Regions from separate parts of the Streptomyces sp. NPDC032472 genome, predicted to be linked through region 2. Evidence: riboswitches for the same ligand, from Rfam matches in the RefSeq annotation. Region 2 holds a riboswitch; the other holds the start of a gene.
What was found. A riboswitch is a leader RNA that binds a small molecule or an ion and turns the genes downstream of it on or off. The one in region 2 is predicted to bind thiamine pyrophosphate.

Region 1: another riboswitch for thiamine pyrophosphate. It lies ahead of AB0F11_RS17265 (CorA family divalent cation transporter); the one in region 2 lies ahead of thiC (phosphomethylpyrimidine synthase ThiC).

Annotation. Positions count from the first base shown of each region.
Region 1 is NZ_JBEZVK010000022.1:52,118-57,833, reverse strand. Features, by position in the region: gene AB0F11_RS17275 (O-acetyl-ADP-ribose deacetylase) at 1-142, shown strand, start outside; gene AB0F11_RS17270 (acyltransferase) at 330-1,538, shown strand; gene AB0F11_RS17265 (CorA family divalent cation transporter) at 1,602-2,642, opposite strand; partial or broken gene AB0F11_RS17260 (SRPBCC family protein) at 2,641-3,081, shown strand; TPP riboswitch at 3,122-3,295, opposite strand; gene AB0F11_RS17255 (molybdopterin-dependent oxidoreductase) at 3,468-4,583, shown strand; gene AB0F11_RS17250 (class I SAM-dependent methyltransferase) at 4,623-5,417, opposite strand; gene AB0F11_RS17245 (aminotransferase class V-fold PLP-dependent enzyme) at 5,492-5,716, opposite strand, start outside.
Region 2 is NZ_JBEZVK010000008.1:151,049-156,764, forward strand. Features, by position in the region: gene AB0F11_RS07660 (cupin domain-containing protein) at 1-258, shown strand, start outside; gene AB0F11_RS07665 (DUF5326 family protein) at 449-685, shown strand; gene AB0F11_RS07670 (helix-turn-helix domain-containing protein) at 982-1,728, shown strand; gene AB0F11_RS07675 (SsgA family sporulation/cell division regulator) at 1,826-2,275, shown strand; gene AB0F11_RS07680 (YibE/F family protein) at 2,282-3,628, opposite strand; TPP riboswitch at 3,777-3,921, shown strand; gene thiC (phosphomethylpyrimidine synthase ThiC) at 3,916-5,703, shown strand.

The sequences.
Region 1 (5,716 bases), on a different contig from region 2:
CTACGGCTGGCCGATGGACGACGGCGCCCGCATCGCGATCGAAACGGTCCGCGCAACGAAGACCGCGGTCGAGGAGGTCAGGTTCGTCCTCTTCGACGATGCGGCATACAGAACCTTCGCCACCCAGCTCGCCTCCGCGTAGCCGGCGGCGGATGCGCCGACCTCGTCGGCAGTGATCGCCAACGCCATGTCCGGCCTGCCGGAGCCCTTCGCTCACGGTGCCGGCCGGGTGGGGCGGGGTGGCCGCGGGCGCACACAGCTACGATCGCGGGGCTCCCATCCCCGAAATGCGCCGGTGTCGCGGACACCGCAGGAATTCCAGAGGTGTCATGTCCGACAGGTTCATCCTCGCCGGGGACCGTGCCCCGGTGCCCGCCGAGGCTCCGCAGGAAGCCCCCGACCCCCTCCGACGCGCCCGCCAGAGGCTGTGGTCGAGGGCCGGCGGGTCCGGGCGGGCCGACCATGGGGCGAGGTCGGTGCGGGCGCCGCGAATAGCAGTGCTGGACGGCCTGCGGCTGCTCGCGGCTCTGTCGGTGGTCCTGTTCCACTACCTGGCCGGATCGGGGGCGATCCCCTGGCAGCAAACGGCGGTCGAGCTGTTTCCCCGGCTGCACCGGGTCGCCGAGTTCGGCTGGCTGGGCGTGGTCTTCTTCTTCATGATCAGCGGCTTCGTCATCTGCATGTCCGGCTGGGGCAAATCGCTCCAGCACTTCTGGCAGGGCCGGATCCTGCGACTGTTCCCGCTCTACTGGACAGCGGTCGTACTCTCCTCGGCAGCCGCCCGGCTGGGCCCGCACCTTCCGGGCGAGCCGCGGGTCACCGTCGGCCAGATGCTGACCAACCTCACCATGTTGCACGAACCCCTCGGCGTGCCCAGCGTGGACAACGTCTACTGGACGCTCTGGATCGAGCTGCGCTTCTATCTGGTCTTCTCCCTCGTCGTCCTGCTGGGCACCAGCCACCGACGGGTCACCAACTTCTGCTGGGTCTGGGCGCTGGGCTCGGTCCTGGCGCCGGCGTCGGGCATCCCGCTACTGGACCAGCTCCTGGTGCCCCGATGGGCGCCCTTCTTCATCGCCGGTATCGCGTTCTACCTGGTCCGCCGAGCAGGCCGGATCGAGGGCGAGACCCTGGGCATCCTGGGGCTGTCCTGGCTGCTGATGCAGCACCGGCTCCCCGCGATCATGGAGGGCGAGGGGCATGGCATCAACTGGAAGGTCTGCCTCACCGCGATCACCGTGATGTACCTGCTGATGGGCCTGATCGCACTCGGCAAGCTCGACCGGATCCAGTGGCGCTGGCTGCCCGTCGCAGGCGCGATCTCCTACCCGCTCTACCTCGTCCACCAGTCGCTGGGCGTACGGGTCATCTGGCGCTGGAACGAACAGTGGGGCGCATGGCCGACCCTGCTCGGCGTGATCGCAAGCGTCGTGCTGATCGCCTGGCTGCTGCACCGCCTGGCGGAGCGGCCGCTCACCCGGCTGCTGCGCCGGCTGTTGACCGCCCGGACCGAGCGGTCGCAGCAGCTCACTTCCTAGGCGGCGGGGGCGCGCCTGGGCCGGGTGCTCGCACGGTCGCCTTCCCTGTCATCTCGACCGGCGCTACCGGTGTCCGTCGTGGAGGGGGGTGGGGAGGTTCGGGTGGGGGATCGGGGGGTGGTGACGGCGGTGGAGCCAGATGTAGAGGGCCAGGCATGGCACCAGCAGGCCGAGGACCGTGAGGGTGAGGAATGCGGGGAAGCCGCTGATCCGGGAGACCAGCCAGGAGAAGTTCTGGCCGAAGAAGCCGACCACGAAGGACAGCGGCAGGAAGACGGTCGCGAGGATCGTGAGCTGTTCCATCGTGGCGCTCTGCCGCAGGTTGATCTTGTTCTGTTCGACGGAGATCACCGCGATGTTCGCTTCCAGGACGGTGGCCAGCAGGTCGCGCTGGGCAGCCACCTCCTCGTTCACCAGCAGCAGGTGGTCGTGCACGTTGTGGAAGTACGGCAGCAGCTCGGCCGGTGACCTGCCCGGCTTGAGCAGGCGGGAGAGCACCGCGAGCAGCGGGTGCACGGCGCGGTAGAAGTCGGTGGCCTCGCGCCGCAGGAAGTAGATGCGTTCGGTCGGGGCGACCGCTCCGGAGAAGACCGTGGCCTCGATCTGCTCGATGTCGCGGTCGAGTTCTGCGACGACCGGGGCGTAGCTGTCGACGACCTGGTCGAGGATGGCCCACAGGGTCGAGGCGCTGCCCGTGCGCAGCAGCTCGGGACGCCGTTCGAGCCGGCTGCGGGCCCCGTGCAGCTCGCTGGCGATGCCCTGGCGCACCGTGATCACGAAGTGTTCGGAGAGGAAGACGCTGATCTCGCCGGTGTCGATCTCCTCGCGCTCGTCGTCGTAGCGCGCGGTGCGCAGGATGATCAGCTCGGTGCCGTCCTCGTACTGCTCGGCCTTCGGCCGCAGGTGGAAGGTCCGCGCGTCCTCGACGGCGAGTTCGTGCAGGCCGAAGCTCTCGCGGACCTTGTCCATCTCCTCCGGGCGGGGTTCGAAGAGGCCCAGCCAGACGAATCCGCCCTGTTCGCAGCATGCGGCCGCCCGGTCCAGCGACATCGGGCCCTCTTGCTGGCGGCGCCCGTCGCGGTAGTGCGCGCAGTCCACGATCATGGTGTTCCTCCTCGCGTCCGGCCCACGGATGCCCTACAGCCATGGTTGCTCGGGCGGCCCGGCCGTGACGGCCGACACAAGGGGCGGGTGTCACGTTCCGCGAGGGCCCCTCGTCCTGTGGGTGATGGGCGCGGGCGCCGAGGGTGCCCGTGCCGCCGCTCGGCAGGAAGGGATGCAGATGGAGACCTTCGGGTGGTTCCGGGAGCGGATCACGGCGTACCGCGCGCCGCACGGCTTCGACTACACGGTCGAGCGCAGTTTCCCGCCCTCGCGGCACGAGCTCGGCCGCATGACCTTCACGGAGGTTCCCGGGGGTGCGGAGGTGGTGTGGACGACCACGTTCGAGGTCCGTCTCCCGTTCGGTGCGGCCTTCACCCGGGTCGTCGCCAAGCCCGTCATCGCCCGTACCTTCGCCGCGATCCTCGCCGCGGGCGCCGCGGCGCTCGCGGCCGGCCCGGAGGGCAGAGGGGGCATGAAAACGACCTACGAAGCGGGCTCCCTGCGCCGGCATGGTCCGGATCAGGTGATGGAGGTCGCCTTCGGGTCGTCCCGACCTTCAGGCCTCTCAGCCCGACCGTCGACGTCGGTCCCAGCGGACACGAACACCTTCCGCGGAAATCGGCTACTCCGGTCGAACTCCCTCGCTCGCCTCGTAGGCCTATCTACAGAGTAGTCCCACGTCGCCGGGAGGAATAGGGGGGATGCCCTGTTTGTTTTTAATTGTCTTTTTCGCGGTTTCCGGGCCCTAGACTGGGCAGCAGCACTCCCCTCCACGCCACGCCCTGCCGGCCGGCTTGTCCGACGATCCGACGGGAGGTGTCGGCCGTGGCCGCATCGCCGCTGCCGCGCGGCTCCGGCGCCACCGCCTGGGCGCCCGAGCCGGTGACCGCCGACCCGTACAACGCCCAGACGCCCTGGGCGGCGCTGGCCGAGCCGGTCACTCCTGTGGAGGCCTTCTTCGTACGCGACCACTTCGGCATCCCGGAGGCGGACCCCGGCCGGTGGCGCGTGCGGATCGGCGGAGCCGTGGCCGCGCCCCTCGACGTGGGCTACGCGGAGCTGTGCGCGATGCCCCACCGGGAGCTCGACGTCGTCCTGGAATGCGCGGGCAACGGCCGCAGCCTGATGCGGCCCCGCCCCACGGGCCTGCCCTGGGGCCAGGGTGCGGTCGGGTGCGCACACTTCTCCGGGGTGCCGTTCGGCTCCCTCGCCGCCCGGGCCCGGATCGACGCAGCCGCCGTGGAGATCGTCTTCTGCGGGGCCGACTCCGGTACGGTGCACGGCCGCCGCACCGCCTTCGAGCGCAGCCTCCCGCTCGCCGCGGCCCTGCACCCCGACACCCTCCTCGCCACCCGCATGAACGGGGAGCCGCTGGCGCCCGAGCACGGGGCGCCCGTCCGCCTCGTGGTCCCCGGCCGGTACGCGGTCGCCGACGTGAAGTGGCTCGTCGGGGCCCGGGCCGTCACGGAGCCCTTCACCGGGCCCTTCCAGACGGAGGAGTACGTCTACACGGCCTCCCGCGGCACCCCCGAGGGGCCCGTGACCACGGTCCGGGTCAAGTCCCTCGTCACCGCGCCGGCGCCCGGCTCGGTGCTGCGGTGCGGTGCGCAGACCCTCGTACGGGGGCGGGCCTGGTCCGGCGGCGGTGTGGCGGTCCGCCGCGTCGAGGTACGGGTCGAGGGCGAGGGCGAGGGCGAGGGCGAGGGCGAGGGCGCCGGCGGTGCCCCCCCGTGGGAGGAGGCCCGGCTCGAACCGGCGCTCGGGCCGTACGGCTGGCAGGAGTGGACCCATCCGTGGACGGCGCCCCGGCGGGCCGGGCGGTACCGGCTGCTGGCCCGCGCCACCGACGAGGCCGGGCACACCCAGCCGCCCCGTGCGCCCTGGAACGCCCACGGCTACGGCTGCAACCCGGTGGCCTCCGTGGAGGTCGTCGTGGAATGACCGGGGCGGCCCGGCCCGCCCCGGCCCGCCCGGCCCTGCTCAGCGCAGGGCCGCCAGCACCCGGCTGGTGCCGTGCTGCCAGACCGTGCCGACGTGGGTGAAGCCCGCCTCGTGGAGCAGGGCCGTGTGGGCGGCGACCGGGAGGTCGGCGGAGGAGCACGCCGGGTGGCCGGGGGAGTCCGCGTGGGGCAGGAGCGCGGCCAGTTCCGGGTCCTCGGCCGCCCCCGACCACCACGACGCCCAGTCCTCGTGGGTGAAGGCCAGGTTCCGCTCGGAGTGGCGGCGGCCGATGTCTGCCGCGAGGGCGCTGATCCGGGCGGAGTCGGGGGCGATGTGGTCGCCGTTGACAAGTACGCCGCTCGGGCGCAGCCGTTCGGCCAGGTCCCGGTAGACCCGACGCAGGGCGTCCTCGCTCAGGTAGTGCAGGGCGGTGGTGGATACCGCCGCGTCCAGCGGCCGGTCCAGGCCGAGCCCGTCCAGCCAGCCGGGCGCCCCGATCAGGGCGCGTACGTGGCGCAGCCGGGCGCTGCCGTAGTGGGCGCGGCCCAACTCCAGCAGCAGCGGGTCCGCGTCGACGGCGAGCACCTCGGCGTCGGGCAGCCGGTCGGCCAGCAGCGCCGCCAGCGCGCCCGGGCCGCTGCCGAGGTCGAGGACGAGCCGCCCGGGGCCGCCCGGGGCGGCGCCCCGGGCGCCGGTACGAGCCCGCTCCGGCGCGCGCGTGGTGTGCTCGACGACGTCCGCGATGACGGTGAACCGCTCCGCCCGGTCCACGGCGTACCGCTGCTGCTGGCACTCCCAGCGCTCCACCCAGTGCGCAGCCGTCGCCGTGCTCACACTGCGCACACTGTTCGCTCTGCTGGCACTGCTGACCCGGCTCACCGTGCTGTCGCTGCCGCTCATACTGAAAATCATTGCAGTGTGGCGAGGGCGGCGAGCAACTTCTCCATCTCTTCGAGTGTGTTGTAGACGTGCAGGCTGACGCGGACCGAGCCGCCCTCCGGCCCCGGCCCCGCCTGGCAGTGGTCGTCGCAGCGCACCATGAACCCGTGGCTGAACAGGATGAACCCCAGATCCTGCGAGCCGATCCCGCGGTGGCGGAACGTGACGATGCTGCCCCGGCGCTGCACGGCGGT
Region 2 (5,716 bases):
CTGCAGTTCCTGCACGAGCGGAACATGTCGGTCGGGCTGTACGCGCTCGATGCCGGCCAGAGCGACCCGCAGCAGCCGCACCGCCAGGACGAGGTGTACTTCGTCGTGAGCGGCCGCGCGTCGATCACGGTCGGGGAGGAGACGACGACGGTGGCCCGCGGCAGCGTCGTCTACGTTGCGGCCGGAGTGCCGCACAAGTTCCACCACATCACCGAGGACCTGAAGGTCCTGGTGGTGTTCTCCCCGCCGGAGGCCTGACCGGCCCGCCGGCTGAGGGTCGGGGCCCCGGTCCCCCTAGGGGGCGGATCAGGGGAGGGCGGGGGCTTGCGGGCCCCCGCCGCGCGACGCGGCCTCCTAGCATCGGAACCAGGAAAACGCGCCACGAGCGCGAACCGAGCGCAATCCGAGCGCAATCCGAGCGAGATCCGAGCGAGAAGAGGTCGAGGACATGGACGGTATCCGGGAGACGTTCGCAGGGATGCCCTGGTGGGTGAAGTGGGTTGCGGTCCCGCTGCTGGTGGTCTTCGTCTTCGGCGGCGTCATCACGAGCATCCTCGGTGCCCTGATCGGGTTCGTCTTCAAGCTGCTGCTCTTCGTCGCCCTGGTCGGCGCCCTGGTCTTCCTGGTGAAGAAGTTCGCCGGGAGCAGCGGGAGCAGCACGAAGTCCTCGTACGACAAGTGGTAGGCCGGGTGGGCCGGGCGGCACCGGCCCGGTGCGGGCGCTTCCCGGACTCACCCGGGTGGGGGAACGCCGGCCGCTGAACCGCTCGCAGTGCGGAATCGGCCGATACAGTGGCAATCTGTGCCGTTCCCTTGGCCCTGAGCACCGGTAATGCCGCCGTGAACGCGGCTCTACCGAGCACGGCCGAGTGCGACCCCAGGGGACCCACGGCATGTGCGGGGGCGGCCCCCGCAGGGCGGGTGCCCGAAGCCCGCCGCCACGCCTGGGGGTGTGCTTTGTCTTCGGTTCACAATGCCGGTGTGCCGACACTGATCGGTTCGGTCCAGCGGGCGTTGAGGCTGCTCGAAGCCGCGGGGTCCCACAGCGGCGGAGCACCCGCGAAACAGCTGGCCCGTGAGGCCGGGCTCCCGCTCCCCACCGCGTACCACCTGCTGCGCACCCTCACGCACGAGGGCTATCTGCGGCGCGAGAGCGGGGTCTTCGTGCTCGGGGACGCCGCCGGCCGGCTGGCGGGCGGGGGATTGCAGCAGAAACGTCGCAGCATGATCCTCGACTCCCTCGCCCACTTCCGCGATGCCGTCGGGGCACCCGTCTACTTCGCGGTGTTCCGCGAGGGTGAGATCGAGGTCGTGGGCGTCTCGGACACCCCGGCCGATCCGGCCGTCGAGGAATGGGCCGACTTCCGTGCGACGGGCCACGCCCACGCGATCGGGCAGTGCCTGCTGGCGCAGCTCGACGAGGCGACGCGCAAGGACTACTACGACCGCCATCCGGTCGAGGCCATCACCGCCTACACCGTGCGGGACCAGCGCGCCCTGGAAGCCCGGATCGCCTCCCTGGGGCGGATGCAGCCCGTCATGGAGCATCAGGAGTACGCGCTGGGCACGGTCTGTGCGGCCATCCCGATCACGGCGGGGGACACCGCGGCCGCGATGGCCATTTCTCTCCCCTTGCACCAGGAAGCGCGATTGCCCTGTGTGGTCAATCGACTACGGAGTGAAGTAGGCGCGCTGTTGAGTACCCTTTCCTTCTCTATCAGTATCTGAAAACTCACTCCTTGTGATCCGCCAGCGCTTCCACCACTCTTGTCAAGAGGGTCTTGGGGGGTCATTCCTGGCCACTTCCACAACAGCGGGGTAGGCAATGCGCGAGTCGGTGCAGGCAGAGGTCATGATGAGCTTCCTCGTTTCCGAGGAGCTCTCGTTCCGGATCCCGGTGGAGCTCCGGTACGACGCCCGTGACCCCTACGCGGTCCGCCTGACCTTCCACCTTCCCGGAGACGCGCCGGTGACCTGGGCGTTCGGCAGGGAGCTCCTCCTCGACGGCATCAACAAGCCGTGTGGGGACGGCGATGTGCACATCGCACCGACCTCCTCCGAGGAACTGTCCGATGTGCACATCCGGTTGCAGGTCGGCGGCGACCGGGCCCTGTTCCGGGCCGGCGCGGCCCCGCTCGTCGCCTTCCTCGACCGTACCGACCGGCTCGTTCCGCTCGGCCAGGAGCGCAGCCTCGGCGACTTCGAGGGGAGCCTCGACGAGGCGCTCGACCGGATCCTGGCCGAGGCGCGGCAGAACGAGCAGAACGCGGGCTGAGCAGGATCAGCGCTTGCGCCGCCGCCGGCCCCGCCCGCCGCGCGCCGGACCGGCTGGGGCCGGGACGCCGGGCCGGTCGGCGGAGACCACCAGCGCCGCCAGTACCGTCGTCACCGGCACGGAGGCCACCAGTCCGATCGAGCCCACGAGGGTCCGGACGATCTCCTCCGCGACCAGCTCGCTGTTGGCCACCGAGCCCATGCTGCTGTTCGCGATCGAGAACAGCAGCAGCAGGGGCAGCGCCGCGCCGGCGTAGGCCAGCACCAGCGTGTTGACGACCGAGGCGATGTGGTCGCGGCCGATGCGGATGGCAGCCCGGTACAGGGCGCGCGGCCCCATCGACGGGTCCGCCTGGTGCAGTTCCCAGACCGCCGAGGTCTGGGTGACCGTCACGTCGTCGAGCACGCCGAGCGATCCGATGATGACGCCGGCAAGCAGCAGGCCGCTCATGTCGATGCCCGGGTAGAGCCCGTGGATCAGCCCCGTGTTGTCGTCGGTGTTGCCGCTGAGGAACGCCCAGTCGATGAACAGCGAGCCCAGCAGCCCGATCAGCAGCAGCGAGACGAGCGTGCCGAGCACAGCGACCGAGGTCCGGGCGGTCAGCCCGTGGCACATGTAGAGCGCGATCAGCATGATGGCGCTCGCCCCGATGACCGCGACGACCAGCGGGTTCGAGCCCTGCAGGATCGCCGGCAGGATGAACAGGGTCAGCACGACGAAGCTGACGGCCAGGGCGATCAGCGCGAACATGCCGCGCATCCGCCCGACGACGACCACCGCCACCGCGAACAGGCCGGCGAGCAGCGCCAGCGGCAGCTTGCGGTTCACGTCGATCACGGAGTACTGCAGGTCCCGGGGCGCGTCCGGTGCGTACGCGACGACGACCTCCTGGCCGTTGGCCAGCTGCCGCGGGGCGCCCGGCTGGACGATCTCGAAGAAGGTGCGCCCCTTGTCCGGTCCGGTGCCGACTTCGATCGTCGCCTTCTTGCACTCGCCCGTCTGCGAAGCCACCGCCTCGCGGCCCTCCGGGGTCGCGGTGCTGCCCGTGGGCGGCACCTGAGAGGCGTTCACCGATTTGCAGTCGACGTGTTCGAGGGCGACGACCTTGCCCTGCTGGGTCTGGCGGTCGAACCCCACGCCGGAGCGCTCGTGGGACGGGGCGCCGCCCGGCCAGAGCACCGCCATGCCGATGAAGACGGCGGCGGCGAAGGGGATCAGGACGGCCGCGATGACTTTGCGCAGGTGCATCGAGACGGGCGCCGCCGGCCCGTGGCCGTGGCTGTGACCGTGCGCATGGCCGTGGCCGTGGCCGTGGCCGTGGCCGTTCCCGTTTCCGTGCCCGGTTCCGGGCACGTGGTCATGACCACCGGCACGGCCGTGGTCAGGGGGCTCGGAGGGCTTGAAGGGAAGATGCGGCGAGGACGTCACCGACCGATCATCGCAAGAGATGAGGGGCGCCCACTGTTCAGCACGCCACAGATAACGCTAGCGTGGGGGCACCTTTGCACAACGCGGGAGCTCGGAGCACCGGGCTGAGAGGACGCTGATCACCGTACGCGCGCACGGCACGCGTAGGGAAGAGGCTGCGTCGACCGCCGAACCTGTTACCGGGTAATGCCGGCGTAGGGAGATCAGGTCTCATGACCATTCAGGACGCACGCACGCCTGCCGTCGGCCAGGACGCCGACGGCCGGACCGAGCGCCAGCCGGGCTGGCACAAGGGCTACGTGGCGGGCTCCCGCCCCGACATCCGGGTGCCGGTTCGCCAGGTCCACCTCACCAACGGCAAGGACGTGACGCTCTACGACACGTCCGGGCCGTACACCGACCCGCAGATCGAGACCGACGTGCGCCGCGGCCTGCCGCCGCTGCGCGAGAACTGGATCATCGGCCGCGGCGACACCGAGGAGTACGCGGGCCGCCCCGTGCGCCCCGAGGACGACGGCATCAAGCACACCTCGCCGCGCGGTGGCCTCAAGAACCTCGACGCGGTCTTCCCCGGCCGCCCGCGCCTGCCGCGCCGCGGCCGCGACGGCCAGGCCGTCACTCAGCTCGCGTACGCCCGCCGCGGTGAGATCACCCCGGAGATGGAGTACGTCGCGATCCGCGAGAACGTCTCCCCCGAGGTCGTCCGCGAGGAGATCGCCGCAGGCCGCGCGGTGCTGCCGGCCAATGTGAACCACCCGGAGATCGAGCCGATGATCATCGGCAAGAAGTTCCTGGTGAAGGTCAACGCCAACATCGGCAACTCCGCCGTCACCTCCTCCATCGAGGAGGAGGTGGAGAAGATGACCTGGGCCACCCGCTGGGGCGCCGACACGGTCATGGACCTCTCCACCGGCCGCAACATCCACACCACCCGCGAGTGGGTGCTGCGCAACTCCCCCGTGCCCATCGGCACCGTGCCGCTCTACCAGGCGCTGGAGAAGGTCGACGGCAAGGCCGAGGAGCTGACCTGGGAGATCTACAAGGACACGGTCATCGAGCAGGCCGAGCAGGGCGTCGACTACATGACGGTCCACGCCGGCGTGCTGCTGCCGTACGTGCCGCTGACCGCCCGCCGCAAGACGGGCATCGTCTCGCGCGGCGGCTCGATCATGGCCGCCTGGTGCCTGGCGCACCACAAGGAGAACTTCCTCTACACGAACTTCGAGGAGCTCTGCGAGATCCTCGCGACATACGACGTGACGTACTCGCTGGGTGACGGCCTGCGCCCCGGTTCGATCGCGGACGCCAACGACGCGGCGCAGTTCGCCGAGCTGAAGACGCTGGGCGAGCTGAACACGATCGCCAAGCGGCACAACGTCCAGACGATGATCGAGGGCCCGGGCCACGTCCCGATGCACAAGATCAAGGAGAACATCGACCTCCAGCAGGAGATCTGCGAGGAGGCCCCGTTCTACACGCTGGGCCCGCTCACCACGGACGTCGCCCCGGCGTACGACCACATCACCTCCGGCATCGGCGCCGCGATGATCGCCTGGTGGGGCACCGCGATGCTCTGCTACGTGACGCCCAAGGAGCACCTGGGCCTGCCCAACCGCGACGACGTGAAGACCGGCGTCATCACGTACAAGATCGCGGCCCACGCGGCGGACCTGGCCAAGGGCCACCCGGGCGCCCAGGAGTGGGACGACGCCCTGTCGGACGCGCGGTTCGAGTTCCGCTGGGAGGACCAGTTCAACCTGGCCCTCGACCCGGACACGGCCCGCGAGTTCCACGACGAGACCCTCCCGGCCGAGCCGGCGAAGACCGCGCACTTCTGCTCCATGTGCGGTCCGAAGTTCTGCTCGATGAAGATCTCCCAGGACATCCGCCGCGAGCACGGCGGCGACCTGAAGGCCGAGGAGATCGAGGCGGGCATGGCGGAGAAGTCCGCCGAGTTCGCTGCGAGCGGCAACCGGGTCTACCTCCCGCTGGCGGACTGACCCGCAGCGCCGC